Regions from separate parts of the Streptomyces sp. NPDC104309 genome, predicted to be linked through region 2. Evidence: riboswitches for the same ligand, from Rfam matches in the RefSeq annotation. Region 2 holds a riboswitch; the other holds the start of a gene.
What was found. Region 2 has a riboswitch for cobalamin ahead of ACZ68L_RS13870 (ribonucleoside-diphosphate reductase subunit alpha). Riboswitches for the same ligand answer to the same signal wherever they lie in the genome.

Region 1 (14,290 bases), on a different contig from region 2:
GACGGCGCGATCTGTCGGACTTCCTGCGGCTGCGGAGCGTCGGCACCTTTCTCTGTACGGAGGTGGCGCACGGCAACGACGCGGCGGCCGTCGAGACCACGGCCGCCTACGACCGCGGACGCGACGGGTTCGTTCTGCGCACGCCCCACGCGGGCGCCCAGAAGTTCATGCCCAACACCAGTCCGGCGGGCGGGCCCAAGACGGGGCTCGTGGCCGCGCGCCTGCTGGTCGACGGCACCGATCACGGGGTCTTCCTCTTCCTCGTACCGCTCACCGATGCCGTCCGGGCCCTGCCCGGTGTACGGGTCCGCAGGCTTCCCACGCGCACGGGGAGCCCGGTGGACCACTGTCTGACCTCCTTCGACGAGGTCTTCGTGGCACGCGACGCGTTGCTCGGCGGGGACCATGGACGGATCGGTGACGACGGCGAGTTCAGCAGCGCCGTCGGTAACCGCAGGAGCCGCCTCCTCGCGTCGATCGGACGCGTCACCTCCGGCAAGATCTCGATGAGCGCCTGCGCGGTCGGCTCCGCGCGCGCGACGCTCGCGGTCGCCGTGCGCTACGGCGGCCACCGGTACATCTCCGGGCCCCGCGGCTCCCGTCAGGTGCCGGTGATCGCCCACCGCAGCCACCACGGCCCGCTCGCCCGTGCCATGGCCACCGTCTTCGCGATGAGCCTGCTGCACCGCCGGGCCCTGGACCGCTGGGAGGCGCGGGTGGACGGACCGGGTCCGGACCACGAGGAGGCGGAACGACTGGTCGCCGTCGCCAAGGGGTGGATCACCTGGCAGGCCAGGTCCGTGATCGTCGAATGCCGTGAACGGTGCGGTGCGCAGGCGCTTTTGGAGCACAACGGCATGAGCGAACTCATCACCGGGGTGGAAGGCGCCATCACGGCCGAGGGCGACAACCTGGCCATCCACGCCAAGGCCGCCGCGGAAATGCTCTTCGCCACCGAACCGGCCGGCCGCGGTGCTCCCTCCGGCGGGGAATCCGGCGACCTCGACGATCCCCGGTTCCTCGGCAGGCTTCTGGCTGCCCTGGAGGGGATCTGGTTCCACCGGGCCAGGGAGCGGATGGGCCGCGCACCGCACGGTGATCCGCTGGGCCGGTGGAACGCCGCGTCCGGGCCGGCCCTGCGTGGTGTCGAGGCGCACGCCCACCGTCAGGCGGCCGAGGCGTACGCGGACGCGGTGACCGGTCTTCCGGACGGTCCCGCCCGTGAGCGACTGGTCGACCTGCACAAGCTGTTCGTGCTCGACCGGATCTCCCGGAACAGCGGGGATCTGCTGGCCGCAGGACATCTGACGGGTGATCAGGTCAATGATCTGCCGGATGCCGTGGACCGGCTGATCACCGCTGTCGCCGCTCATCTGCCCGCCCTCGTGGACTCCTTCGCACTGCCGCCGGAACTGCTCGCCGACTGGCCCATCGCGGGGGCCGACTACATCGAGGCGTACGACGACCCGGGGGCCGGCTGGCAGCCGGACGGGGACCGGGCGACGGCTCGGGGGGAACGGTGAGGGCCGTGACAAGAACGGGAACAACCGTGCGATCCCGCCCGGTGCGGGAGGCGGCCGAAGCCCTCGGTGTCCGCGCTGTGCTGCTGGTCTTCTGGGGTACGGCGGCCGTCCTGGACCGGTGGCGCACGCAGCCGCGGCGCGGCGGTGGCGAATCGGTTCGGCACAAGGCGTAACTGGAGGCACGTCACCCAGTTGATTCGGCGTCGGGACGGTGCCCCGCCGTCACCGGCAGTCGTACCGAATGATGGAGAGGAAGCCCATGAGTGTGATTCATCCCAAGATCACCGAGGTTCTGACACGCACCTTCAAAGTGCCCGCTGCCGAGATCCGTCCGGATTCCACGATGGACAGCCTGGAGATGGACTCCCTCGCCGTCGCCGAGTTCGCCGTGCTCATCAGGGAGACGCTGGGCGGCCGGGGAGACTTCGACACGCTCCCCAAGGGCGCCACCCTGGCCGAGATCACGCGTTTCGTCGACGGGGCCGGCGGCGGGGCGCCGGCGAGCAGCGCGGCACCGATGAGCAACGCCCGATGAACAGGCCCGTCATCGCCGTCACCGGCCTGGGCATGATCACCCCGGTCGGCAACGACACCGAATCCACCTGGAAGGGTGTGTGTGCCGGGATCTCGCCGGTGCGTACCGTCGCGGCGCTCGAAGGCTGCGCGATCGATTTCGCCTGCACGGTCGACGGAATCGATCTGGACGCCGAGATCGGCGGCCGCACCTCGTTCCGGATGGGGAGGTACACCAAGTTCGCCGTTCTCGCCGCCCGGGAGGCGGTCGCCGACGCCGGGCTCGACCCGGCGGAGTGGGAGGGCGGCAGGGTCGCGGTGGTCGTCGGCACCAGCAGCGGGGGCTCCGCCTCACTGACCGAGCAGGCCGTCGTGCTCGACCGGCTCGGACCCGACGCCACCTCTCCGTCGGGCATCCTGCTCACCATTCCGAACATGCCGGCGGCCGAGATCGCGATCCAGCTGCGGGCCACCGGTCCCAGCCTGGCGCCGTGCACGGCCTGTTCGTCCGGCGTCACCGCCCTGTCCGTCGCCCGCGATCTGCTGATCACGGGGCAGTGCGACATCGCGATCGCCGGAGCCACCGAGTCGATCGTCTACCCGGCCGCCATGGCCGGGTTCGCCCGATCCGGAGCCGGGGCCCGGCGGGACGGCGACGCTGCCGGGCAGTGCCGGCCCTTCGCGGCCGACCGGGCCGGGCTGGTCATGGGTGAGGGCGCCGCCGTCATGGTGCTGGAACGGGCGGACGACGCCCGCGCCCGAGGGGCGGCACCGCGGGCGCTGGTCGCGGGCACCGGGGCCACCACCGACGCCCACCATCCCATCAGTCCGCATCCGTCCGGCGCGGTGGCCCGCAAGGCGGTGGAGATCGCGCTGCGCGACGCGGGCTGGGCGGCAGAGGACGTCGAGCACGTCAACGCACACGGCACGGCCACCCCGGTCAACGACGCCACCGAGGCCGCCCTCATCGCCCGGGTCTATCCGCACCGGCCGCCCGTCACCGCCCCGAAGGGCGTCCTGGGGCACTGCATGGGGGCGGCCGGGGCGATCGAGGCCGGACTGACCGTCCTGACGCTGCAACGCGCGGTCGTGCCGCCGATCGCCAATCTGGACGCACCGGCGCCCGAGTTCGACATCAACTGCGTCACCAAGTCCCCGCTGCGGCAGCCCATCCGGCGTGCCGTCAGTCACTCCTTCGGATTCGGCGGACACAACGCCGTGATCGCTCTTCAGCGCCCGTAGGCACCAGGCAGGTGGTGCGACGGGAAACGGCCCGGCGTACCACCGGCCACAACACCGCCCGTGAGCTGAGCAGAGGCCCGTGATGGCTGGCCGGAGCCAGTCGAACTCCACGAAGGGGCCAGGGAATCCGGCGAGAATCCGGAACTGACGCGCAGCGGTGAGGGGGGCGGGCGGGGCCACGGCCACTGGGAGCACCCTCGGGTGTCCTGGGAAGGCGTTTCGTCCGCAGGAACCCGAGTCCGAAGACCTGCCGGCACCTGCGGTCCGGTACCCGGCGCGGGACGCCGTACAACGGGCTCCGCGTATGGGCCCAGATCGCGCGCACTGGCCCAGCAACCGTGTGAACTGCTGCTCGACGCGCCGACGAACCACCTGGACATCCAGCACCAGCTGGAACTGATGTCACTGATCGCCTCGTTGCCCCTCACCGGTGTGATCGCTCTGTACGACCTCAATCTGTCCGCGATGTTCTGCGACCGGATCGTCGTCATGAAGCAGGGGCGCGTGGTGGCCGCCGGAACCCCCTCGGAAGTGATCACCGAGGAACTCATCGCCGATGTCTACCGGGTCAGCGCGCGGGTCGCTCCGGACGGCCCCGACGGGCGGCCCTCGGTGCGCTTCGTGCCCGAGCGCCCCGGCCGCCGACAGCGAGAGGGCGGACCCCGGCACACACGGGTCCGCCCCTCACTCATGGTTGCGCCGCGGCGGTACGCCACGGTGTGCGGGGTCAGCGGTGGCGTCCCCGGCCGAACTCGCCGCCCAGGTCCTTGCCACCGATGTCCTTGGAACCGATGCCCTTGCTGTCGGCGTAGTCGATCTGCTCCTTGCGGAGTTCGGCGGAGATCTCCTTCTGCTCGGTCACCCGCTTGGTCTCCATGCGGACCCGTTCGACGGGCACCGTCTCCTTGCGCATCGTGGCACGCTCGGCGTGCAGAGTGAGCTCGACATCCTGCTCACGGATGTCCGAACGCCCCGCCGCAGACCTGTCGCCGGGCTGAAGGGGTTCACGGATCACCCGCACCTCTTCGTGCGTCACCGGCACCGTCCTGGTGACGTTCTCGGTGACGACGTATTTGTGCAGACGGGCCTTGCCGCTCTCGTACTCCTCGGTGCCGATGAGCAGTTGCTCCTCGGAGCGGATCAGCTCCTCCTTGCCGCCCAGGTCGGCGGCGGACCGCTCGGAACCCGCCCCGGCGCCGACGAGTGGACGGGCCGCGCCGGCCGTCCCGGCATCGCCGCGAGTGCCCGAGCCCGTACCGGTGCCCGCGCCGGCCAGGCCGCTCGTCCGTGACGTGGTGGCCCGGGGGGTGCCGGCGCCGGTTGCCGGGGTTCCGGCCGCGGTCGGCCTGTCGCTCCCGGTCGTGCGCCCGGTGCCGGCCTCGCCCATGGCTCCGGCTCCGGCGGCTCCCGCCGCGCCCATGGCCGTGGTGCCGGTCCCGGACGTCGTCCTCCCGGTGTCCGCGCGGCCACTGAGCCTGGCGGTGGTGTTTCTGGCAAGGCCGTAATGGCGGTAGAGCTCTTCCTCCTCCGCCACCGACAGATGCGCGTCCGCGTCCACCCGGGGGGCTTCCTTGACGCGGTCCTTCGGATGTGAGATGTGCAGGTCGGAGCCCACACGACGAGCCCCCGCAAGAGGCACGAAACTCTCCTTCATGCCGAACAGGCCGGTCTTCACCGTGATCCAGTCCGGGCGGCCGGTGTTGTCGTCGACATACACCCGGCCCACACTGCCGATCTTCTCGCCGGCGTTGTCGTACACCGTCAGGCCGTCGAGCTCTCCGGAATCCGTGAAACCGTCAGCGGCTCCCATGACCGATTCCTCCTCGCCTGGGCGCGTCCTGTGGCTGGGTCCATCAGGGGAGGCGCGTCCGATTTCCATCGCGCCTCACCCGGATGGACGCTGCAACCTCCCCACCTGCGGAGCCCGTCCCCCGCATGCTCGGCGCCTCGGCGCTGGCCGCCCGTCACGGCGGTGCGCACGCCGCTCCCGCGTTAGGCCAATCGGGTGAGGTGCGGAGGCGTGGCGGGTGTGCGCCGTGCGCCCCACCCGAGCGGCGGCCGGACATGCGTCGAGGCGCCGCACGCTTCCGGGCGACCGCGGACGGTCGACCCGATACCGGGCGTCCGCGCGCCGTGCCGGGCGTGCCGCCGGACCGCGAATCCGCGCGCGCGGGGCGTACCGCCCCATGACGGGACCGAGCGGGGCCCCGTTCGCATACCGAGGTGTCCCCGTTCGGGACAACAGCCCTTCCCGTCGACGGCATCGCCCCTAGGATCGGCGAAATCGAACGGGTTGCCGTCCCCATCGCCCTCGGGTACCGCCCACCGGCCGACGACCGTCAGGAGAGTCCCCGTTGACCAGCACCCCGTACCGCATGGACCCGGCCGGCGGCTGCCCGCACGCGGACAACGCCGGGCTGCTCGCCCGAGGAGCCGTGGCATCCGTCGTGCTCCCGGGCGACGTGGCCGGGATGGCGGTCCTCGGACACGAGGCGCTCAAGGAGTTCCTCGCCCACCCCGACGTGGCCAAGGACGCACGCCACTTCACCGAGCTGGCCGAGGGACGCATCCCCGACGGCTGGCCGCTGAAGACATTCGCGACCGTGCGGGGCATGACGACGGCCGACGGCGAGGACCACCGGCGGCTGCGCTCACTGGTCGGCAAAGCGTTCACCGCACGGCGGGTCGAAGCGCTGCGGCCGCGGATCGAGACCGTCACCGCCGAACTGCTCGACGGCGTCGACCGTGCCGCCGCCGAGGGCGACGGCACGGTCGATCTGCGCGCCCGGTTCGCCCTGCCGCTGCCGATGGGCGTCATCTGCGACCTCCTCGGGGTCGACGCCCGGCACCAGGACCGGCTGCACCGTCTCTCGAACCAGGTGGTCGCTACCGACACCGGCCCCGAGGAGGCGATCGCCGCCAACAGGGAGCTGGTGGCCCTGCTTGCAGCGGTCGCCGCCGCCCGCGCGGTGCAGCCGGGCGACGATCTGACCAGCGCCCTGATCGCCGCCCGTGACGAAGGCGGTGGCCGACTCGGTCAGCAGGAGCTCATCGGCACCCTGCTCCTGATGATCATCGCGGGACACGAGACGACGCTGAACCTCGTCACCAACACCGTACGGGCCCTGTGCACCCACCCCGACCAGCTCGGGCTGGTGAGGTCCGGCCGGGCACGGTGGGCCGACGTGGTGGAGGAGACACTGCGCTGGGACAGCCCGGTCAGCTACTTCCCCTTCCGCTATCCGACCCGTGACCTCACCATCGACGGGACCGTCGTCCCCAAGGGCACACCCGTGCTCGCCGGATACTCGGCCGCCGGTCGGGACAAGGCCGCGCACGGGCCCGATGCCGACCTCTTCGACGTGACCAGACGGGCCAGGGACACCGCGGCCCGACATCTCTCGCTCGGCCACGGACCGCACTACTGCCTGGGCGCGCCGCTCGCCCGGATGGAAGCCACGATCGCCCTGGAACAATTGTTCACTCGCTTCCCGGAGCTGGAGCTCGCCGTCCCCGGCACCGAACTGCCCCGGCACGCCGGGTTCGTCGGCAACAGCACAGGGACTCTTCCGGTACGGCTCCGGCCCGCCACCGCGCCCGTCGCGGACTGAAGGCCCCCGCTCCCGTCCGTGCGGTACGGGAATCCACACCGACGGCTCACCGGAGCACCGACGGCTCACCGGAGCCACCGCCGAAGCCCCTGCCCGTGCCCCCGGCACATATGATCGACCGGCCGACTGCCGACCTCGTCCTGCCGCGCCACCGGGGGTGCCTCATCCGTTCCGTACGAATCCGGCTGCCCCAACAGCGCGGTGAACTGCTCGCCCGGCACGAGGAGGGGCTGGACCTCCACTATCTGGTGTGGCGGCTGGGGCCGGGCTGGCGGGTGTGCAGCAGCGCCGTGCTCGGCGGCGGCATCGGCCCACGCGCCTGGATCCTCAACGCCCAGGTGCCCGGCGGCTATCCCCGTCTCGACCCCGACCGCCACCTCGCCGAGATCGCCGCGGCGGAACACCTCACGGGGCCCGGCGCAGGCCTGATGACGGCCGCTGATGTCACCGCGTACACCGTCGCGGCCGACGAGGGGGTGACGGCGACCGCCACCTGTGGACTCGGCGTACGCGGCTGGGCCGCCGCCCCGGCCGAGGACACCGGGGAACCACCCCGGCCGGGCACGGTCAACATCGTCGTCACCCTCCCAGTGGCCCTCTCCGACGCCGCACTCGTCAACGCGGTCGCCACGGCCACCGAGGCCAAGGTCCAGGCGCTCCTGGACGCCGGACTCGACTGCTCCGGCACCCCCACCGACGCCGTGTGCGTCGCCGCCCCCTGCCCGGGACCCGCCCCGGGGGAGGCCTTCGCGGGACCGCGCTCCCGCTGGGGCGCGCGACTCGCCAGGGCCGTGCACGCTGCCGTCCTCGAAGGCGCGATGAGGCAATCCTGAGAACCCACCGCGCCGCGACCGCGAAGGCGCGGCCGACGAAGGGAGTCCTCCCATGAACCCAAGCGCTGCCGAAACCGCACGGAAACGGCCGACCGTCGCCGTCCTCGGTACCGGAATCATGGGATCAGGCATGGCCCGGAGCCTGCTCCGGGCCGGACTCGACGTCCGCGCCTGGAACCGCACGCAGGCCAAGGCGGCCCCGCTCGCCGCCGACGGCGCCATGGTCACCCGGACGGCGGAGGAAGCCGTACGCGGCGCCGATGTCATCCTCACCATGCTCCGCGACGGCCCGGCCGTCGCCGCCGCGCTCACCGCCGCGTCACCCGGCCTGCACGCGGGGCAGGTGCTGCTCCAGAGCTCGACGGTCGGGCCCGACGCCACCGACGATCTCGTCCGGCGCGCGGCGGACCTGGGCCTGATCTATCTCGACGCACCGGTCGCCGGCACCAAACAGCCCGCGGAACAAGGCACGTTGACGGTCTTCGTCTCCGGTCCGTCCGCAGTCCGGGAGACCGTGGAACCCGTGCTGGACGCGGTCGGACAGCGCACGGTCTGGGTCGCCGAGGACCCGGGAGCGGCCTCGCGGCTGAAACTCGTGGTCAACACCTGGGTGATCAACCTGGTCAACAGTGTCGCGGAATGCCTCAACCTGGCCGAGGGCCTGGAGATCGATCCCCGGACGTTCCTCGATGCCATGAGGGGCGGTGCGTTGGACTCCCCGTATCTCCAGGGCAAGTCCGCCGCAGTCCTCACCGGTGACCTCACCCCGAGCTTCACCCTGTCCACGGCCCTCAAGGACGCCCGCCTCATCCTGGCCGCCGCCGGGGCATCGGGTGTGCGGCTGGACCTGGTCGCCGCCTCGGCCGACCGCTTCGTGCGTGCCGAGGCGGCGGGGCACGGCGGCGAGGACATGATCGCCACCTTTTACGCCGGCCGGGCACCGGGGGAGGACGGCGGCTGACCCCACCTCGGCCGGCTCGTCCCGCGCAGAGGCGCGGGGACATACGGAGGCGGCCTGTCGACCGTCGGGTGCGTACGTCCGACTTCATTCGGCCGCGACGTGCGAGCACGGGTGCCGGGCCGGGGCGGGGCGGTCTCCCGCTCGGCATCAGCCGGAGACCGCGTCCGGCCACGTCATTCCTCGACGAACATCCCGCTGCGGAGCTTCAGCAGAATCCTGCTGATCAGTCGTGACACATGCATCTGCGAGATGCCGAGCTCCGCGCCGATCTGTGACTGGGTCATCTCCTGGCCGAAACGCATGTCGATGATCCGGCGCTCACGGTCGTCGAGATCGCCCAGCAGCGGCGCGAGCGTATGCAGGTTCTCGACCGTCTCGATCGCGGGATCGGGTGCGCCCAGGACATCGGCGAAGGTGCGCCCCGGTGCCTTGTGTCGTCCCGTGTCCGCCGGATCGGCCGGTACGTCCAGCGAACCCGCCGTGTACCCGTTGGCCGCCACGATGCCCTCGGTGACCTCGTCCTCGCTGAGCCCCAGCTGCTCGGCCAGCTCCGGGACCGTGGGGTCGCGGTCGAGTTCCGCGGACAGGGAATCCCTCGTCCTGGCGATGTCGACCCGCAATTCCTGGAGCCTGCGCGGCACGTGCACCGCCCAGCTGGTGTCGCGGAAGAACCGTTTGATCTCGCCGGTGATGTACGGGACCGCGAAGGAGGTGAACTCGACCTCGCGGGAGAGGTCGAACCGGTCGATGGCCTTGATCAGCCCGATGGTGCCGACCTGGACGATGTCCTCCATGTCACCGCCGCCCCGGTGCCGGAACCGTCCCGCGGCGAACCGGACGAGGGAGAGGTTCATCTCGATGAGGGTGTTGCGCGCGTACTGGTGGGCGGCGGTTCCCTCCTCCAGGACCTGGAGGCGCTCGAAGAACAGCCGGGACAGATCCCGCGCGTCGGCCGGAGCGACCTTTCCCGCGTCCTCGATCCACGGCAGCTCGCCGGTGTCGGCGGCAAGCTCCGAGACCTCCCCGGCGCCGGGGGCCCGCCCCGGACCCACGCCGGTGTCGAACGGCACGACTGCCGGTGTCGACCGTGCACCCTCCGCTCGCTCCGCACCGGCAGTCCGCGCAGTGTGCGCCGTCATTTCGTCACGCTCCCCTGGTCGTAGGTGAGGTGTATGCGCCTGCCCCCGAAGGAGGTTCTCATGCGAAGAGGCGGGAGTTGATCACGTCACACGGCATCAATGGCCGGAAGCGTCATGATGATCCGTCACATTCGTGCCGGCTGAGCCGCGCCGGTCAGCGCAACCGCCCCACCGGTACGGGGGAGCCCGGTGGGACGGTCACCTCCAGACTGCCACAGTCGGCGGCGCGTCGGGGGTGACCGGCTTATATCCGCCGGTGGTTGAGGAGAAATCGGTGGCGGGCCCGGCCACGGCGAGCCGTCGCTCCATCTCCGCGCGTCCGGCGGCCTTCCGCTTGCGTGTTCTGAACTCGCCGCCGAGCCCGCGCAGCCCGTCGGTGATCTGACGGCCGCAGGTCAGCTGCGGATGCAGCATGGTGAACGGGTCCTGCATCAGCAGCGCGACGCGCCTGCCGCGCGACGCGCCTGCCGCGCGACGCGCCTGCCGCGCGACGCGCCTGCCGCGCGACGCGCCTGCCGCGCGACGCGCCTGCCGCGCGAGGCGTGCCGCTCGCGCGCTGTCGGCGTGAGGGCCTCCTGGCCGTCGATCCGTACGGACCCGGCCGTCACCCCGGACCCGGCCGGCAGGAGTCCGGCCATGGCCCGCATCGCCAGGGACCTGCTGCTGCCGGACTCGCCGACGATGCCGACGCACTCGCCCCGGACCCGCCCGCCACCGCTACGACTTCACGGGGTGATTACCCGAAAGTGGCCAAGCGGCCTGGCATGCGGGGGAGTCGGCGGCCGTCCGTCCTTCCCTCGTCGAGGAGGCGAATCCCGCCCTTCATTGCCGGGGCGGCGGCGCCCGCTCCTTCCGGCCGGAACGGCCCTGCGCTGTCCGGTTGTTAGGCTCCACAGGTGAAATTCGGTGTGAACATACTCAATTTCGGCGTCGGAACCACCCCGGCGGGTCTCCTCCAACAGGCCGTCGAGGCACGGGATCTGGGGTACTCCTTCGCGATGATCTCCGACCACATCGCGGTCACCCCCGATGTGCACGAGACGTATCCGGCCCCGTTCTACGACCAGTTCGTGCTCGCCGCGCACATCGCCGGACGGGTGCCGGGGCTGGTGCTCGGCACGACCGTCACGGTGATCCCGTACCGGCACCCGCTGCAGACGGCCCGGCTCGCCGCCAACATCGACAACCTGAACGCCGACGGATTCATCCTCGGTGCGGGGATCGGCTGGTCCAGGGCCGAATACGAAGCGCTGGGCGTGCCCTTCGCGGAGCGGGGACGGATCACCGACGAATACCTCGCCGCCATCCGCGCGGCCTGGGCCGAGGACTCCACGACATTCCGGGGCGAGCATGTCTCCTACCAGGAGGTCCGGACCGCTCCGGCACCCGCGTCCGCTCCCTGTCTGCCGGTCTGGGTGGGTGGCAACTCGGCCGCCGCTCAGCGCCGCGCGGCCCGGCTCGGCGAGGGCTGGCATCCGTACCGGCTGCCGCTCGATGTGATCCGGTCCGGGCTTCCGGTGATCGCCGAGGAGGCCGAGCGGGTCGGGCGCCCCGTTCCCGCCCTCGTGCCGCGGCTGCAGATCCGCGTCACCGACGCACTCCTGGGGAGCGAACGCCCCGCCGGGCACGGCACGATCGACCGGATCCGGACCGACCTGGCGGAACTCGGCGAGCTGGGCGCCACCCATGTGCTCCTCGACGTCAACCCGGACACACCCGCCGAACGGGGGACTGCGGACGACGACCGGAAGCTGCTCGAACTCCTCGTGAACAAGGTCGTCGACCCGGTCACGGGCGGCGTCCGCTGAATCGTTGCGGCCCGGTGAACACCCCGCCGGCCCGGGAATACGTGCCCTGAATCCGACCTTCCTGCTGCTGTACGGAGTGATGACGGGACCGGTGCACCCAGCGGTGACCGGCCCGGTCGTCGGCGCCGCGAACCGTCGGCGCCATGAACAGGAGAGAGGGAGCCCATGCCCAAGGCGTACGTGTTCACCCGCAACGGCGGGCCGGAGGTGGAGGCCCTCGCCGAGCAGGAAGTGCCGGTGCCCGGTCCCGGTGAACTGCTCGTCGCCGTCCGGGCGGCCGGGGTCAACCCGGTCGACTGGAAGCTGCGCACGGGATACACCCGGCCCGGCAGCGAGCCGCAGCCGTTTCCCACCGTCTTCGGCAGCGAGGCCGCCGGAGTCGTCGAGGGCGTGGGTCCGGACGTCGAAGGATTCGAGGTCGGCGACGAGGTCTTCGGCAACCCGGTGACCGGCGGGTACGCCGAGTACACGCTGCTGCCCGCCGCTGTGACCGCACACAAGCCGGCCGCGCTGTCGTTCACCGACGCGGCCGCGCTGCCGGTCGCGTCGGCCACCGCGTACGACGGCGTACGCCAGCTCGCACCCACCCCCGGTTCGACCCTGTTGATCACCGGGGCCGGAGGTGGCGTGGGAACGGCCGCGGTGCAGCTGGCGCGCCACGCCGGCGCCCGGGTCATCGGCGCGGCGAGCGCGGACAAGAAGGACTTCGTCGAGTCGCTCGGCGCGGTGCACGTCGCATCCGGCGACGGACTCGCCGACCGGGTGCGCGCGGCGGCCCCCGACGGCATCGACGCGATCTTCGACCTGGCCGGCGGGGACACCTTGCGTGCCGTGGCCCCGCTGCTCGCGGACGCGGCCACGCTCGTGAGCGCCGGGGACAAACCACTGGCGGCGGAGCTCGGAGGCGCGGCCGTCGCGCGGACCCGCACCGCGGCAGTCCTCGACGAGGTGGCGAACCTCGTCGTCACCGGGGTCCTGCGGACGTATGTGACCGGGACCTTCCCGCTCGGCGAGGCCGGAGCGGCACTGCGCGCCGTGGAGAGCGGACACACGCGCGGCAAGATCGTGATCGAGGTGGCCGCATGAGCGTGCCCCATGCCGCTGCCGGTGACTCGCACCCGCTCGACAACCCGGTCCGCGCCGCGCTGACCGGCCCGCACGCCCATTTCGCCGAGCACCGTGGGCGTGTTCTGCGCTACCCGGCGGACGTGGCCCCGTGGGTATCGGTCCCACAGGCGCCGGACACCGAGGACTGGGCCGATGCCGCGGCGCTCGCCGGAGCCGGCGGCGCCGTCACGATCACCGCCTTCCGCGAGCCGCCACCGGCAGACTGGGAGATCACCTTCCACGCCGAGGGGGTCCAGCTCGTCGACGGCGGGATCGCCGCGGCCCCCTTTCCGGAGGCCGTACGGCTGGGACCCGCCGACGTGCCCGAGATGCTCGACCTGGTCGCCCGTACCCGCCCGGGGCCGTTCCTGCCCCGTACGGTCGAGCTCGGCACCTACCTCGGCGTCCGGCGCGAGGGGGCGCTCGTGGCGATGGCCGGCGAACGGCTGCACCCGCCCGGCTGGAGCGAGATCAGCGGTGTCTGCACGGACGAGTCCGTGCGCGGTCAGGGGCTCGGCGGTGGGCTCGTCCTCGCCGTCGCCCACGAGATCAGGGAACGCGGCGAAACACCGTTCCTGCACGCCTCCGCCACCAACACCAATGCCGTCCGGCTCTACGAATCGCTGGGATTCGTGCTCCGTCGCCGGACGTCCTTCCTCTCGGCGCTCGTACCGGAGCACCCGCCGACGCGCCTGTCGGGGTCCGGCGGCCTCCATTCGGCGGCCGTGCGCTGACGCGCGGCACGGTGACCTTCGGCCCGGGGACCTCGGGCCGAAGGTCACCGCCACCTCCTGTTCCGGGACCTTCGGCGCGGACCGAGAGGCCGTAAGCCCCGTGTGCCGGCCCCGCTGATCCGGATGGACTGGGAACGAACGCCGGCACGGGGCCGGCAGATCCCGGGAGGAACGGGCCGTGACGATCGGGCTCCGGCGCCAGGCGGCGAGGCGTGGAGCGGCGCTCCCGCACACGGACGCGGGGGAGGCGGCCGTCTTCGCCCCCCGGGTCGGCAACGGAGCACTGTTCGGCGGGCTGGCGCTGCTGACCGTCCTGGTCGGCGCCCTCGACATCCGCACCGGCGACGAAATGCACCTCGTACCGTTGCTGGTGGTCGTGCCCGCACTCGTCTCGGTCTTCGGAACGATCCGGCAGACCGTGGGCGTGGCCACCTGGATCACGACCGTCGCCGTCTGCTCGCGGTTGGTGACCGGGGGAACGTTCTGGTCCGTCACCAGCAGTGTCGTCTTCACCGTGCTGGCCTGCTTCCTGGGCGTCGGCGCCTGCGCGCTGCGGATCCGCCATGCCGCCGAGATCGCCAGGCTCCGCTTCGCCGCCGTCGCACTCCAGCGGCAGATCCTGCGCCCGTTGCCCATCCTGACCGACCAGATCCTCGCCCACGCCATCTATACGCCGATCGAGGAGGACCGGCTGGTCGGCGGCGACATCTACGAGGTCGTCCAGTCGCCCTACGGAACGCGGGTGATCATCGGGGACGTCCAGGGCAAGGGGCTCGCCGCGATCGGGGCGGGCTTCGCCGTGCTCGGCGCGTTCCGGGA
Region 2 (14,290 bases):
GTCCGGGTAGCGCATGGGCCGCAGGGTCAGTTCGAAACCCGGGTCGAGCAGGTTCTTGACGAGTGCGGACTTCTCGGAGTTGGTGGAGCTCATCACTGACAGGCCTCGCAGGACTCGGGGTTCTCCAGGGAGCAGGCGATCGCGTCGGCGTCGGGCGTCGAAGCCTGCTGTACGGGGATGGGGGCGGTGGCCGCGGCCTGGCCGGAGGCGGCGCGGGCGATCCGGGTCGCCGGGCGCGAGCGCAGGTAGTACGTCGTCTTCAGCCCCTGCTTCCAGGCGTACGCGTACATCGAGGAGAGCTTGCCGATCGTGGGCGTCTCCATGAAGAGGTTCAGCGACTGGCTCTGGTCGAGGAACGGCGTACGGGCCGCCGCCATGTCGATCAGTCCGCGCTGCGGGATCTCCCACGCCGTGCGGTAGAGCGCCCGCACGTCCTCGGGGATCCAGGCGAAGCCCTGCACGGAGCCGCTCGCGTCGCGCAGTGCCTCACGGGTCCGCGCGTCCCACACGCCGAGCTGCTTCAGCTCCTCCACCAGATACGCGTTGACCTGGAGGAACTCACCGCTGAGCGTCTCGCGCTTGAAGAGGTTGGAGACCTGCGGCTCGATGCACTCGTACACACCCGCGATCGAGGCGATCGTCGCCGTGGGCGCGATGGCGAGCAGCAGCGAATTGCGCATGCCGCTCTTCGCGACGCGGGCGCGCAGCGCGTCCCAGCGCTCCGGCCAGTTCAGCTCGGTGTCGTAGTGGTCGGGGTGCAGCACCCCGCGCGCGGCACGCGTCTCGGACCACGCGGGCAGCGGGCCGGACCGTTCGGCGAGCTCGCAGGACGCCTCGTACGCCGCGAGCATGATCCGCTCGGAGATCTTCGTGGAGAGCGCGCGCGCCTCAGGGGAGTCGAACGGCAGCCGCAGCTGGAAGAAGACGTCCTGCAGGCCCATCGCACCCAGGCCGACCGGGCGCCACTTCGCGTTGGAGCGGCCGGCCTGCTCGGTCGGGTAGAAGTTGATGTCGACGACCCGGTCGAGGAAGGTCACGGCGGTCCGGACGGTGGCGTCCAGCCGCTCCCAGTCGACGGTGCCGTCGGCGACGAACGCGCCGAGGTTGACCGAACCCAGGTTGCAGACGGCCGTCTCGCCGTCATCGGTGACTTCGAGGATCTCGGTGCACAGATTCGAGGAGTGGACGACCCGGCCCGGCTCGGCGGTCTGGTTCGCGGTCCGGTTGGAGGCGTCCTTGAACGTCATCCAGCCCTGGCCGGTCTGGGCGAGGGTACGCATCATCCGGCCGTACAGCTCGCGGGCCGGCATCGACTTGCGGGCCAGCCCCTTGGCCTCGGCGGCCCGGTACGCGGCGTCGAAGTCGTCGCCCCACAGGTCGACCAGCTCGGGCACGTCCGCGGGCGAGAACAGCGACCAGTCGCCGTCCGTGTCGACCCGGCGCATGAACTCGTCCGGGATCCAGTGCGCCAGGTTGAGGTTGTGCGTACGCCGCTGGTCCTCGCCCGTGTTGTCGCGCAGCTCCAGGAACTCCTCGATGTCCGCGTGCCACGTCTCCAGGTAGACGGCGGCGGCACCCTTGCGGCGGCCCCCCTGGTTGACCGCGGCGACGGAGGCGTCGAGCGTCTTCAGGAACGGCACGATGCCGTTGGAGTGCCCGTTGGTGCCGCGGATCAGCGAACCGCGGGCGCGGATACGGGAGTACGAGAGCCCGATGCCGCCCGCGTGCTTCGAGAGCCGCGCCACCTGGTGGTAGCGGTCGTAGATCGAGTCGAGCTCGTCGAGCGGGGAGTCCAGCAGATAGCAGGAGGACATCTGCGGGTGCCGGGTACCGGAGTTGAACAGGGTCGGCGAGGAGGGCAGATAGTCGAGCCGGCTCATCAGCCCGTACAGCGCGGTCACTTCGTCCAGGGCGCGTCGCGAATCGTCCTCGGCGAGACCGGACGCGACCCGCAGCATGAAGTGCTGGGGCGTCTCGATGACCTGGCGGGTGTGCGGGTGGCGCAGCAGATAGCGGCTGTGCAGGGTCCGCAGCCCGAAGTAGCCGAACCGGTCGTCGGCGCCGTCGGTGAGCGAGCGTTCCACCAGCGCGTCGAGGGCGTCCGCGTGCAGCGCGACGAACTCGGCGGTACGGTCCGCGATCAGGCCCTCGCGGTGCCCGACGGCGACGGAGGAGGAGAAGGAGACGGCGCCCTGGCCGGCCGCCTCGTCCACGATGGCGCGGGTCAGGAGCCTGGCGGCGAGACGGGAGTAGGCGGGGTCCTCGGAGATCAGCCCCGCGGCGGCCTCGGTGGCCAGCGAGCGCAGCTCGGCCTCGTCCGACCGGGCGCTGCGCCCGCGCAGCGCGGCGGCGGCGACACGACCGGGGTCGGTGTCGGGCAGATCGACGGTGAGGTCGGTCAGGGTCCGCAGCAGTGCGGTCCCCGGCCCGTCGTGTGCGGTCCCCTCGGACTCGGCCGCTTCGGACACGGCGACTGAAGCCGGATCGGCTGGCGCGATGGTCACGTGGTGCTCTCCCTCGCTCGGCTCGGGGCCGGCGGGGAACGGGGCAGCCGGGCAGAGGTGGGCCCGAGCGGGGCAGCACTCCGTACGGCGTCCACCGGCCCATCCGCGAGGCCCGGACGTCTGGCATCCGGTTCGGTCGAGCCGGATGCGCTGTCGGCAGGTCCTCGGACTTACTCGGGGGTGCGCAAAAGCGCACCGAACACACCGTTGCGGGACAGTTCCGGATTCGCACCGGATTCCCCTGCGGCGACAGCGAGCATGAGCATACATGTGGGGGCCGCCCGATGAGGCAGCCCCCACATGTTGTGTCGGCCGACTCGGGCCAAGCCCACAGAACGAGCTGTGCGGCCCTCTCCGGGGCCGCCCGGCCCCGATCGCACGGACGGCCCGCCGCGCCCCGCAGAAGGGGGCTCGACGGGCCGTCGGCCGGTGTCGGAGCGCTCGTCAGTGGCCGCCGCCCGGCGCTCCGGCCGTGGCCGGCGGGAGCGCCGCCTGGACGCCCGGGTCGCCCGAGTCGGCCGTGTAGTCGCCCGGGGAGGTCTCGTCGATTCCGGCGGGCGCCTTCACGGCGTTCAGGACGAAGGTGAGCACCACCGTCACGACCACGTTCAGCACGAACGCCGTCAGACCGATGTAGCCGATCTCGCCGATGCCGGGAATCTCCTTGGACGAACCGCCGAAGTGCGCCTGGGTCGGGCTGGCGACCCCGTACGCGGCCACCGTGCCGTACACCATGCCGACCGCCCAGCCCGCGAGCAGCGCCCAGCGGTGGAACCAGCGGGTGAACAGCCCGCCGACCAGGGCCGGCATCGTCTGGAGGATCCAGATCCCGCCGAGCAGCTGGAAGTTGATCGCGACCGTCTTGTCCATGGTCAGGACGAAGGCGAGCGCGCCGACCTTCACCAGCAGGGACGCCAGCTTGGAGACCTTGGTCTCCTGCTCCGGGGTGGCGTCCGGCTTCAGGAAGTCCTTGTAGATGTTGCGGGTGAAGAGGTTCGCCGCGGCGATCGACATGATCGCCGCGGGCACCAGCGCGCCGATGCCGATGGCGGCGAACGCGACGCCCGCGAACCAGTCCGGGAACATGTCCTCGAACAGCTGAGGGATGGCCAACTGCCCGTTGTCCACCTTGATCCCGGCGGCGATCGCCATGAAGCCGAGCAGCGCGAGCAGGCCCAGCATCAGCGAGTACAGCGGCAGGATCGTGGTGTTGCGCCGGATCACGTTGCGGCTGCGGCTGGAGAGCGTCGCCGTGATCGAGTGCGGATACATGAAGAGCGCCAGCGCCGAGCCCAACGCCAGGGTGGCGTAACCCCATTGGCCCGCCTCGCCGGGTGCCAGCGCGCCGCGCGGCTTGCCGGTCGCCGGGTTGGTCTGCGAGAACGCCTCGCCCGCCTTGGCGAAGATGTCGTCGAAGCCGCCGAGCTTGATCGGGATGTAGATGATCGCCACCACGATGACCAGGTAGATCAGCCCGTCCTTGACGAACGCGATCAGCGCCGGTGCCCGCAGGCCGGACGAGTAGGTGTACGCGGCGAGCACCGCGAACGCGATCAGCAGCGGCAGGTCCTTGACGAACCAGTGGGTGTTCTCGCCGCCACCGACGCCCATCACGTCCAGCACCGCCTGGATGCCGACGAGTTGGAGCGCGATGTACGGCATCGTGGCGAGGATGCCCGTGACGGCGACCGCCAGCGACAGCCCCTTCGAGCCGAAGCGCCCGCGGACGAAGTCCGAGGTGGTCACGTAGCCGTGCTTGTGCGAGACCGACCAGAGCCGCGGCAGGAAGGTGAAGATCAGCGGGTACACGAGGATGGTGTACGGCACGGCGAAGAAGCCGGCCGCGCCCGCCGCGTAGATCGCCGCGGGCACGGCGACGAAGGTGTACGCGGTGTACAGGTCGCCGCCGAGCAGGAACCAGGTGACCCAGGTGCCGAACGACCGTCCGCCCAGGCCCCATTCGTCGAGGCTGGCCTCGTTCTCGGCCTTGCGCCAGCGTGCCGCGAGGAAGCCCATGACCGTGACGGCCAGGAAGAAGAAGATGAAGACGCCGAGCGCGACGCCGTTCACGCCGTCCTTCATGCCGACGCACCCCCCTTGCGGGCGCGCTGGTCACGCTGCCACAGCTTGTACGCGACCATCGTGAGCGCGGTGGAGATCAGCACCCAGAGCATCTGGTACCAGTAGAAGAACGGGATGCCGATGAAGGTGGGGTCCACCTTCGCGTACGAACTCACCCAGAGCATCGCCACGAACGGCGCGACGAGACAGAGGGCGATGATTACCCGCACGGGCGTGATGGTGGGCGGTTTTCCTTCAGGCTCTGCCGGCATGCGGCGACTCCGTCCCCTCGCTGATCACCTGTTGTAATGCGCAGGAAATCTAGGGGAGGCTTCCGGTCACCGTCACCCCCTGTCCGCATTGCGGTCCGGCAACGGCCCCGCGAATGGGATCGAATGTTCGGAATGTTGTCAAACGTGCGGGAGCCGGCTCGTACGGAGACAGCCGAACGGCCCCCGTGGAGTGATGCGTTCCACGGAGGCCGTCGACGGCCGGGTGTGCGAGTGCGAGGGCCGGAATTCGCCGGCCGCCGCGTCCGGGGTCAGTCCGTCGGCCGCTTCAGGCGCGCCACGAACTTGTACCGGTCGCCGCGGTAGACCGAGCGCACCCACTCCACCGGCTCGCCCCGCCCGTCCAGCGAGTGCCGGGACAGCATCAGCATCGGCAGGCCCACATCCGTACCGAGCAGTCCGGCCTCGCGCGGGGTGGCGAGCGAGGTCTCGATGGTCTCCTCGGCCTCGGCCAGCCGGACGTCGTACACCTCGGCCAGCGCGGTGTAGAGCGAGGTGTACTTCACCAGCGAACGGCGCAGCGCGGGAAAGCGTTTGGCCGAAAGGTGCGTGGTCTCGATCGCCATCGGCTCCCCGCTGGCGAGCCGCAGACGCTCGATCCGCAGCACGCGGCCACCGGCCGTGATGTCGAGCAGCCCGGCGAGCGTGTCGTCGGCCGTGACATAGCCGATGTCCAGCAACTGGGACGTCGGTTCCAGCCCCTGGGCGCGCATGTCCTCGGTGTACGAGGTGAGTTGCAGGGCCTGCGAGACCTTCGGCTTGGCGACGAAGGTGCCCTTGCCCTGGATGCGCTCCAACCGGCCCTCGACGACCAGCTCCTGGAGCGCCTGGCGCACGGTCGTGCGCGAGGTGTCGAACTCGGCGGCCAGGGTCCGTTCCGGCGGCACGGGGGTGCCTGGCGGCATGGTGTCCGTCATGTCGAGGAGATGTCGCTTCAGCCGGTAGTACTTCGGGACGCGTGCCGTCCGCGTGGCCGCGCCCGTCTCGTTCTCCGTACTGCCCCCGTCGGCACCCATGGCCCGCCTTCCCGACTGCTGCGTTGCTGCCGTCACCGGCTCCTCCGTCTGTCGCGGCTCACATGGTGGCACGGTCCGGTCACGGCTCGTCGCCCTCCCTTAGGTGTCGGTCCTATAACGGACGCGAGTGCACTTCTTATACACCCTTGACACCCCTAAAGGTCTAGGCCAAGCTCCCGGTACTGGTCTAAACCATTAAAGACCAGGTCCAGCCCCAGCAGTACTCGTCGAAAGTCTTCGCGGTGGGCGGGGTTGCAGTATCCCTGAGGAGGGTTTGGCGTGAAGCGCAAGCTCATCGCGGCGATCGGCGTCGCGGGCATGATGATCGGCATCGCGGCCTGTGGTTCCGACGACGGCGGCAGCGGCAAGAAGGCGGGCGCCGACGGTTACCAGGGCCAGACCCTGACTGTCTGGACGATGTCGGGATCGAACCCGCCCGGGTGGACCAAGACGGTCACCGATGAGTTCGAGAAGAAGACCAAGGCCAAGCTGAAGATCGAAGTCCAGGACTGGAACGGCATTCAGCAGAAGGTCACCACGGCCCTCTCCGAGTCCAACCCGCCGGACGTCCTGGAGATCGGCAACACCCAGACCCCGGCGTACGCCAAGACCGGCGGCCTCGCCGACCTCGGTGACCTCAAGAAGGAGATCGGCTCCGCCTGGGCCGACGGCGTCAACCAGCCCTCCGTCTACGACGGCAAGCAGTACGCCCTGCCGTGGTACGTGGGCAACCGCGTCGTCATGTACAACAAGAAGGTCTTCAAGGACGCCGGTATCACCGAGACTCCGAAGACCCGTGCCGACCTCTTCAAGGCGTTCGACGCCATCAAGGAGAAGGGCAAGGCCGAGCCGATCTACCTGCCCGGCCAGAACTGGTACTTCTTCGACGGCCTGCTCGTCGGCAAGGACGTCTCGCCGGTCAAGAAGGAAGGCGACAAGTACGTCTCCAACCTGGGCGACCCGAAGGTCGCCGAGGCCATGGACGTCTACAAGCAGTACCAGGCCTACTCCAAGGCGCCCAAGGACAAGGACGAGGCCACCCCGCAGCAGGCCGAGGTCTTCGCCAAGGGCAAGACCGGCGCCATCATCGCCATGGGCTACGAGGCCGGCACCGCCATCAAGGCCAACCCGAAGCTCAAGGACGACATCGGCTTCTTCACCATCCCCGGTGAGACGGCGGACAAGCCCGAGGGCGTCTTCCTCGGCGGCTCCAACCTCGCCGTGGCCGCGGGCAGCAAGAAGCAGGACCTGGCCAAGGAGTTCCTGAAGATCGCGCTCTCCGAGCAGAACGACGGCGCGCTCATCAAGGAGGCCGGCTGGTCCCCGAAGAACGACGCGATGCAGAAGTACACCGTGGGCCAGCCCGCCGCCGAGGCCGCCGGTCCGGCCGCCGCCAAGTCCGGTGGCACCACGCCGCTGATCCCGGAGTGGGCGCCGGTCGAGAACCCGCCGAACCCGATCAAGACCTACATGACGCTGGTCCTGCAGGGCAAGTCGCCCGCCGACGCCGCCAAGCAGGTCGAGGGCGAGCTCAACAAGCGCCTCAGCCAGCAGCAGTAATCGCAGTAGCGCGTCCCGCGCCGGGGCGGCGGGTCCCGACCCGCCGCCCCGGTGGTACGCACCGTTCCGTGTAGGGCTTTGTCGGAAGAGATGGCGAGCATGGCAGTGCAAACCGATCCCACGGAGGCGGCCCGGACGGCCGCGGTCCGCGGGCAGGACGGGAAAACACCCGTCGGGCGGCCCGGGGGAAGCAAGCGGAGGGTGGGTATCGGCGCAGCGCCGTACCTGTTGTTGGTTCCCGCGCTCGCGGTGACGGCGATCTTCCTCGGGTATCCCCTGGTGAAGAACGTCATGCTGTCGTTCCAGAACCTCAATATGGGACAGCTGATCCAGCATGTCACCGAGTGGAACGGCTTCAAGAACTACCAGGAGATCCTCACCGGTGAGGACTTCTGGAAGGTCACGCTCCGCACGATCGTGTTCACCGGCGTCAACGTCGTTCTGATCATGATCGTCGGCACCCTGGTCGGACTGCTGCTCGCCCGTCTCGGCAAGAAGATGCGGCTCACCCTGATGATCGGCCTGGTGCTCGCCTGGGCGATGCCGGTCGTGGCCGCGTCCACGGTGTTCCAGTGGCTGTTCGCCTCGCGCTTCGGCATCGTCAACTACGTGCTGGACAAGCTCGGCTGGCACTCGATGGCCGACTTCAACTGGACCGGATCGCAGTTCTCCACCTTCTTCGTGGTGACCCTGCTGATCGTCTGGCAGTCCATCCCGTTCGTGGCGATCAACCTGTACGCGGCGACCACCACCATCGCCAAGGAGCTGTACGAGGCCGCCGCGCTCGACGGCGCCGGTGTGTGGAAGAGCTTCACCTCGGTGACGTTCCCGTTCCTGCGGCCCTTCCTCTACGCCACGACCTTCCTTGAGGTCATCTGGGTCTTCAAGGCCTTCCCGCAGATCTTCACCATCAGTGAGGGCGGTCCCAACCGCCTCACCGAGACGCTGCCGGTCTACGCCTTCGTCGAGGGTGTCGGCAACCAGCACTACGGCATGGGCGCGGCCATCTCGCTGCTGACCATCCTGATCATGCTGGGGCTGACCTCGTACTACCTCCGCATCGTTCTCAAGCAAGAGGAGGACGAGCTGTGAAGCGCTCACTGCTCAGCCGCATCTGGCCCAACGCAACGGCGATCGTCCTCTTCGCCGCCCTGGTCTTCCCCGTCTACTGGATGTTCAGCACGGCGTTCAAGCCGACCGGCGACATCATCACCGAGACACCGGTCTGGTTCCCGACCGACATCACGTTCGGGCATTTCAAGACGGCGTACCACGCGCCGAACTTCCTGACCCTGGTCAGGAACTCGCTCACCGTCACGCTGCTCGCCGTGGTCTTCTCGCTGATCATCGCGCTCTTCGCGTCGTTCGCACTGGCCCGGATGCGGTTCAAGGGCCGCAAGAGCATGATCCTGGTCTTCATGATCGCGCAGATGGCTCCGTGGGAAGTCATGGTCATCGCGATCTACATGCTGGTCCGCGACGCGGACATGCTCAACAGCCTGGTCCCGCTGACCCTCTTCTACATGGTGATGGTGCTCCCCTTCACGATCCTGACGCTGCGCGGTTATGTTGCCGCGGTGCCCAAGGAGCTGGAGGAATCGGCCATGGTCGACGGCTGTACCCGGCCGCAGGCGTTCGTCAAGGTGATCCTGCCGTTGCTCGCCCCCGGCCTGATGGCCACTTCGCTCTTCGGCTTCATCACGGCGTGGAACGAGTTCCCGCTGGTCCTGATCCTCAACAAGGACCCGGAGGCCAAGACGCTCCCGCTGTGGCTCTCCCAGTTCCAGAGCCAGTTCGGCGACGACTGGGGCGCCACCATGGCGGCGGCCTCGATCTTCGCCATCCCGATCCTCATCCTCTTCGTCTTCCTGCAGCGCAGGGCCGTCAGCGGCCTCACCGACGGCGCCGTGAAGGGATAACGCTGCCTCATGACCACCCTGATATCCACCACGGACACCGTCACCCGCGACGCCCTCGCCGTACTGCAGCCCGGATTCACCGGCACCACCGCCCCGGACTGGGTGCTGCGCAGGGTCGACGAGGGACTCGCCTCCGTCGCCCTCTTCGGCCGCAACATCCGCACGGCCGAGCAGGTCTCCGCGCTCACCGCCCAGCTCAGGGCCGAGCGTGACGACCTCCTCGTGGCCATCGACGAGGAGGGCGGCGACGTCACCCGCCTCGAAGTGCGCACCGGCTCCTCCTTCCCCGGCAACCTCGCGCTCGGCCATGTCGACGACGTGGAGCTGACCCGCGCGGTCGCCCAGGAGCTGGGCCGCCGGCTCGCCGAGTGCGGCGTCAACCTCAACTGGGCGCCGTCCGCGGACGTCAACTCCAACCCGGGCAACCCGGTCATCGGCGTGCGGTCGTTCGGCGCCGACACCCAGCTCGTGGCCCGGCACACCGCCGCGTACATCGAAGGCCTCCAGGCCGCCGGAGTCGCCGCCTGCACCAAGCACTTCCCCGGTCACGGCGACACAGCGATCGACTCGCACCACGCGATGCCGCGCATCGAGGTGGACCTGGAGACCCTGCACGCCCGTGAACTGGTGCCCTTCCGGGCCGCCATCGCCGCGGGCTCCAAGTGCGTGATGAGTGCGCACATCCTGCTGCCCGCTCTCGACCCCGACCACCCCGCGACAGTGAGCCCGCGGATCCTCACCGGTCTGCTGCGCGAGGAGCTGGGGTACGACGGTCTGATCGTCACCGACGCCGTGGAGATGCAGGCCATTGCCGCGACGTACGGCATCGAGCGCGGCTCCGTCCTCGCGATCGCCGCCGGAGCCGACGCCCTGTGCGTCGGTGGCGGTCTTGAGGACGACGGCACGGTGCAACGGCTGCGCGACGCGCTGGTCGCGGCGGTACGCGGCGGTGAACTCGCCGAGGAGCGGCTCGCGGACGCGGCCGCACGGGTACGTGCCCTCGCGTCGTGGACGCGGGAGGCCCGGGACAGGGCCGGTTCGCAGCCGGGTGCGGCAGTGCGGGAGGGGACCGCGCCCGGCACCGGAATCGCTTCCGGCATCGGCCTGGTCGCCGCCCGCCGCGCGGTCCGGGTGACCGGTTTCGCCGAGCCGCTGACCGAGGCCGCGTACGTCGCCGCGTTCACCTCCGCGTCGAACATCGCGGTCGGCGACGAGACCCCGTGGGGCGTCGCGGCGGAGCTGGGCCGGCTGCTGCCGGGCACGGAGACCGACACGTACAGCAGCGGGACCGAGGAGCCCGTGGCCGCCGTGCTGCGGGCCGCGGGGGAGCGGCGCGTCGTCGTGGTCGTCCGCGACGCCCACCGCCACGCGTGGATGACGCAGGCCCTCGACGGCCTGGTGGCACAGCGCCCCGACACGGTGGTGGTCGAGATGGGCGTCCCACAGGCGGCCCCCAGGGGCGCCCTGCACATCGCCACCCACGGCGCGGCCCGCGTCTGCGGACTGGCGGCCGCGGAGATCATCACCGCCGGTTCGGGCCACCGCGGGGCCTGAGTACGAGGCCTGGGCACGGGGCACGGGGCGTGATGCGGGACGAGGGGCCGCATCACGCCTCCCCGCCGGGCCGTATCACGCCTGCCCGGCGGGGAGGGCACCCGTTCCCACGGCCGGGCCTGCCCGCATCGCGCGGGCGATGACCGAGGACGTCCGCAGGACAGGCGCCGGACATACGAGAGGGCCGGGGCGCACCCACCACGGGTGCGCCCCGGCCCTCTCCCGCGTCAGCGACGGCCGGGGTCCTTCGCACGGATCGGGCCGGACCCCGCGAGCCCGGCGTGATCCGTACGAGAGGCCCTAAATGCCCTGCCACGACGGCTTCGACGCGTACGTGGCACGGAAGTAGTCCGCCAGCTTCAGCTTCGATGCCGCGGCCTCGTCCACCACCACCGTCGCGTGCGGGTGCAGCTGCAGCGCGGACGCGGGCACGATCGAGGCGACCGGACCCTCGACCGTCTGCGCCACGGCCTCCGCCTTGCCCTCGCCGGTGGCGAGCAGGATCGGGTGCCGGGACTCCAGGATGGTGCCTATGCCCTGGGTGATCACGTGGTGCGGCACCTGCGTGATGTCGCCGTCGAAGAAGCGCGCGTTGTCGATCCGGGTCTGCTCGGTGAGCGTCTTGATCCGGGTACGGGACGCGAGCGAGGAGCACGGCTCGTTGAAGCCGATGTGCCCGTCCGTGCCGATGCCGAGGAGCTGCAGGTCCACCCCGCCGGCCTCGGCGAGCGCCCGGTCGTACGCCTGGCAGGCGGCCGGGATGTCCTCGGCGGAGCCGTCGGGGCCCATGAAGGACGCCTCGGACAGGCCGAGCGGTTCGACGACCTCGCGCAGCACCACGGAGCGGTAGGACTCGGGGTGGCCCGCCGGCAGCCCGACGTACTCGTCCAGCTGGCAGATGCGGGCGCGCGAGGCGTCCACGGCGCCGGAACGGACCTTGGCCGCCAGCGCCTGGTAGATGGGCAGCGGGGTGGAGCCGGTGGCAACGCCGAGAAGGGCATCGGGCTTGCGGCTCAGCAGCGCGCCGATGGCTTCTGCGATGAGTTCGCCGCCTGCCTTGGCGTCCGGGACGATGACAACTTCCACGCGGGGCCTGCCGATCTGAAGAATTGAATCATGTGGTATAGACCAATCAGGGTCCAATCTAGCAGACCCGGTGGCGCGGACACGATGGCCGTACCCGCCCCGGCCGCACCCCGCTGGCGGGTGCCCGGTGCCCCGTGGTCGACTGGGGCGAACGGCGTTCCTGACGCACCGGAACACTCCTGGGAGGCCCGACATGCCCGCCACGTCATCGTCCGAGGAGCGCGAGAGGCCGGGCCGGATCATGTCCGGCGAGATGGCCGAACAGCCCGGAGTGCTGCGCCGGATCCTCGATGAGGGCGCCCCCGTGATCCGCGAGGTGGCCGCCGGGATCGCGGCGAGGAGGCCGCGCTTCGTCCTCCTCACCGCCCGCGGCACGTCGGACAACGCCGCGCTCTACGCCAAGTACCTGCTGGAGATCCGGCTCGGCCTGCCCTGCGGACTCACCTCCATGTCCACCACGACCGCGTACGGCGCGAAGCCGGACCTCAGGGACGTGCTGGTCGTCACCGTCAGTCAGTCCGGCGGTTCGCCCGACCTGGTGGCCTCCACCCGGGCCGCCCGCGAGGCCGGCGCGATCACCCTGGCCGTCACCAACAACCCGGATTCGCCGCTGGCCGCCGTCTCCGAGTACCACATCGACATCCTCGCGGGCCCGGAGAAGGCCCTCCCGGCCACCAAGACCTACACGGCGTCACTGCTGTCCCTCTACCTCTTCGTGGAGGGCCTGAGCGGCGGCGACGGTGCGGCCGCCGCGATCCTGCCGGAGCGGGCCGAGTCGATCCTGGCCCGCAAGGACGAGGTCAAAGCGCTGGCCGCGCGGTACCGCTTCGCCGAGCGCATGGTCATCACCTCGCGCGGCTACGGCTACCCCACGGCCAAGGAGGCCGCGCTGAAGCTGATGGAGACCAGCTACATCCCCGCTCTCTCCTACTCCGGCGCCGATCTGCTGCACGGTCCGCTCGCCATGGTCGACAACATCTCCCCGGTGATCGCGGTCGTCACCGACGGCCGGGGCGGCGAGGCGCTGCAGCCGGTCCTGGACCGGCTGCGCGGCCGTGGCGCGGATCTGTTCGTGGTCGGCCCCGAGGTTCAGGTGGCGGCGGCGTCCGCGGGCTTCGCGCTGCCGACGGCCGGGGTCGCCGAAGAGGTCCAGCCGATCCTGGAGATCCTTCCGCTGCAACTGCTGGCGTACGAGGTGACGATCGCCCGCGGCCAGGACCCGGACGCGCCCCGCGCGCTGGCCAAGGTCACCGAGACCCGCTGACCGGAGGACAGGCCCGTGGAACACCCGCGGGCCACGGCACCGGAGCGGGACCCTCGGCCCGTCCGGCACCGCAGCCCGGAGTAAGACCGACCACCGGACGGTCTGTTCGGCCGGCGGTGTGCGGTGCCCCCGGCCGGGGAGAGGCGCCTGCGCAGTCAGGGCAGAGAGCGCGGGTGCCTCGATCCACCCTCCTGTGCGGGGAGAGTGGAAGCTCTGTCTTGAGCATTGTGGACTAGACCATTCGCCGTGTCCATCCGTCGGAGCGCCGCAATTTTCCGGGCCTCTTCCCCTGACACGTACGCCCGGGGCGTTCGGTTCGGAGCCATCGCCCATCCGCGGGTACGCTCGCACACGTGCCCTCCATGAACGACCTCGTCCGCCAGCACACAGCCCTCAGCGACACCGACCTGGAGTGGCTGCATCTGCTGGTCTCGGAGTGGCAGCTGCTCTCCGACCTGTCCTTCGCCGACCTCGTGCTGTGGGTCCCCACCCGGGACGGCACCCGCTATGTGTCCGTGGCCCAGATGCGGCCCAACACCGGCCCCACCTCCTACCAGGACGACATGGTCGGCCATCTGGTGCCACGCGGCCGCCGTCCCCTGCTCGACGCGGCCCTGGACGAGGGCCGGATCGTGCGCGAGGGCGACCCGGAGTGGCGCGAGGAGGTTCCGGTACGGGTCGAGTCGATCCCGGTGCGGCGCGAGGGCCGGGTCCTCGGCGTCATCGCCCGCAACACCAACCTCCTGACCGTCCGGACGCCGTCCCGGCTGGAGCTCACCTACCTCCAGTCGGCCTCCGACCTGGCCCAGATGATCGCCGCCGGGTCCTTCCCGTTCCCCGGCCAGCAGGTCGACATGGACGCGTCGCCGCGCGTCGGCGACGGTCTGATCAGGCTCGACGCCGACGGGGTCGTCCAGTACGCCAGCCCCAACGGCCTCTCCGCCTACCACCGCCTCGGCCTCGCCTCCGACCTGGTCGGCCAGCATCTGGGCGGGATCACCGCCGAACTCGCCCCCTCCCGCGGTCCGGTGGACGA

Region 1: linked by a shared signal. The riboswitch ahead of ACZ68L_RS39960 (ATP-binding cassette domain-containing protein) and the one ahead of ACZ68L_RS13870 (ribonucleoside-diphosphate reductase subunit alpha) in region 2 are both predicted to bind cobalamin.

Annotation. Positions count from the first base shown of each region.
Region 1 covers NZ_JBVJMV010000051.1:28,424-42,713, reverse strand. Annotated here, with positions in the region: gene ACZ68L_RS39980 (acyl-CoA dehydrogenase family protein) at 1-1,523, shown strand, start outside; gene ACZ68L_RS39975 (hypothetical protein) at 1,550-1,696, shown strand; gene ACZ68L_RS39970 (acyl carrier protein) at 1,783-2,058, shown strand; gene ACZ68L_RS39965 (beta-ketoacyl-[acyl-carrier-protein] synthase family protein) at 2,055-3,278, shown strand; cobalamin riboswitch at 3,359-3,547, shown strand; partial or broken gene ACZ68L_RS39960 (ATP-binding cassette domain-containing protein) at 3,594-3,911, shown strand; gene ACZ68L_RS39955 (PRC and DUF2382 domain-containing protein) at 4,006-5,088, opposite strand; gene ACZ68L_RS39950 (cytochrome P450 family protein) at 5,654-6,889, shown strand; gene ACZ68L_RS39945 (adenosylcobinamide amidohydrolase) at 7,000-7,722, shown strand; gene ACZ68L_RS39940 (NAD(P)-dependent oxidoreductase) at 7,775-8,683, shown strand; gene ACZ68L_RS39935 (RNA polymerase sigma factor SigF) at 8,857-9,822, opposite strand; gene ACZ68L_RS39930 (hypothetical protein) at 10,021-10,236, opposite strand; gene ACZ68L_RS39925 (hypothetical protein) at 10,254-10,469, opposite strand; gene ACZ68L_RS39920 (TIGR03619 family F420-dependent LLM class oxidoreductase) at 10,731-11,630, shown strand; gene ACZ68L_RS39915 (NADP-dependent oxidoreductase) at 11,796-12,716, shown strand; gene ACZ68L_RS39910 (GNAT family N-acetyltransferase) at 12,713-13,471, shown strand; partial or broken gene ACZ68L_RS39905 (PP2C family protein-serine/threonine phosphatase) at 13,650-14,290, shown strand, end outside.
Region 2 covers NZ_JBVJMV010000008.1:1,041-15,330, forward strand. Annotated here, with positions in the region: gene ACZ68L_RS13865 (ribonucleotide-diphosphate reductase subunit beta) at 1-93, opposite strand, end outside; gene ACZ68L_RS13870 (ribonucleoside-diphosphate reductase subunit alpha) at 93-2,504, opposite strand; cobalamin riboswitch at 2,643-2,770, opposite strand; gene mctP (monocarboxylate uptake permease MctP) at 2,949-4,586, opposite strand; gene ACZ68L_RS13880 (DUF3311 domain-containing protein) at 4,583-4,837, opposite strand; gene ACZ68L_RS13885 (GntR family transcriptional regulator) at 5,107-5,871, opposite strand; gene ACZ68L_RS13890 (extracellular solute-binding protein) at 6,151-7,431, shown strand; gene ACZ68L_RS13895 (carbohydrate ABC transporter permease) at 7,531-8,523, shown strand; gene ACZ68L_RS13900 (carbohydrate ABC transporter permease) at 8,520-9,350, shown strand; gene ACZ68L_RS13905 (glycoside hydrolase family 3 protein) at 9,360-10,904, shown strand; gene nagB (glucosamine-6-phosphate deaminase) at 11,205-11,990, opposite strand; gene ACZ68L_RS13915 (SIS domain-containing protein) at 12,184-13,254, shown strand; gene ACZ68L_RS13920 (histidine kinase N-terminal domain-containing protein) at 13,617-14,290, shown strand, end outside.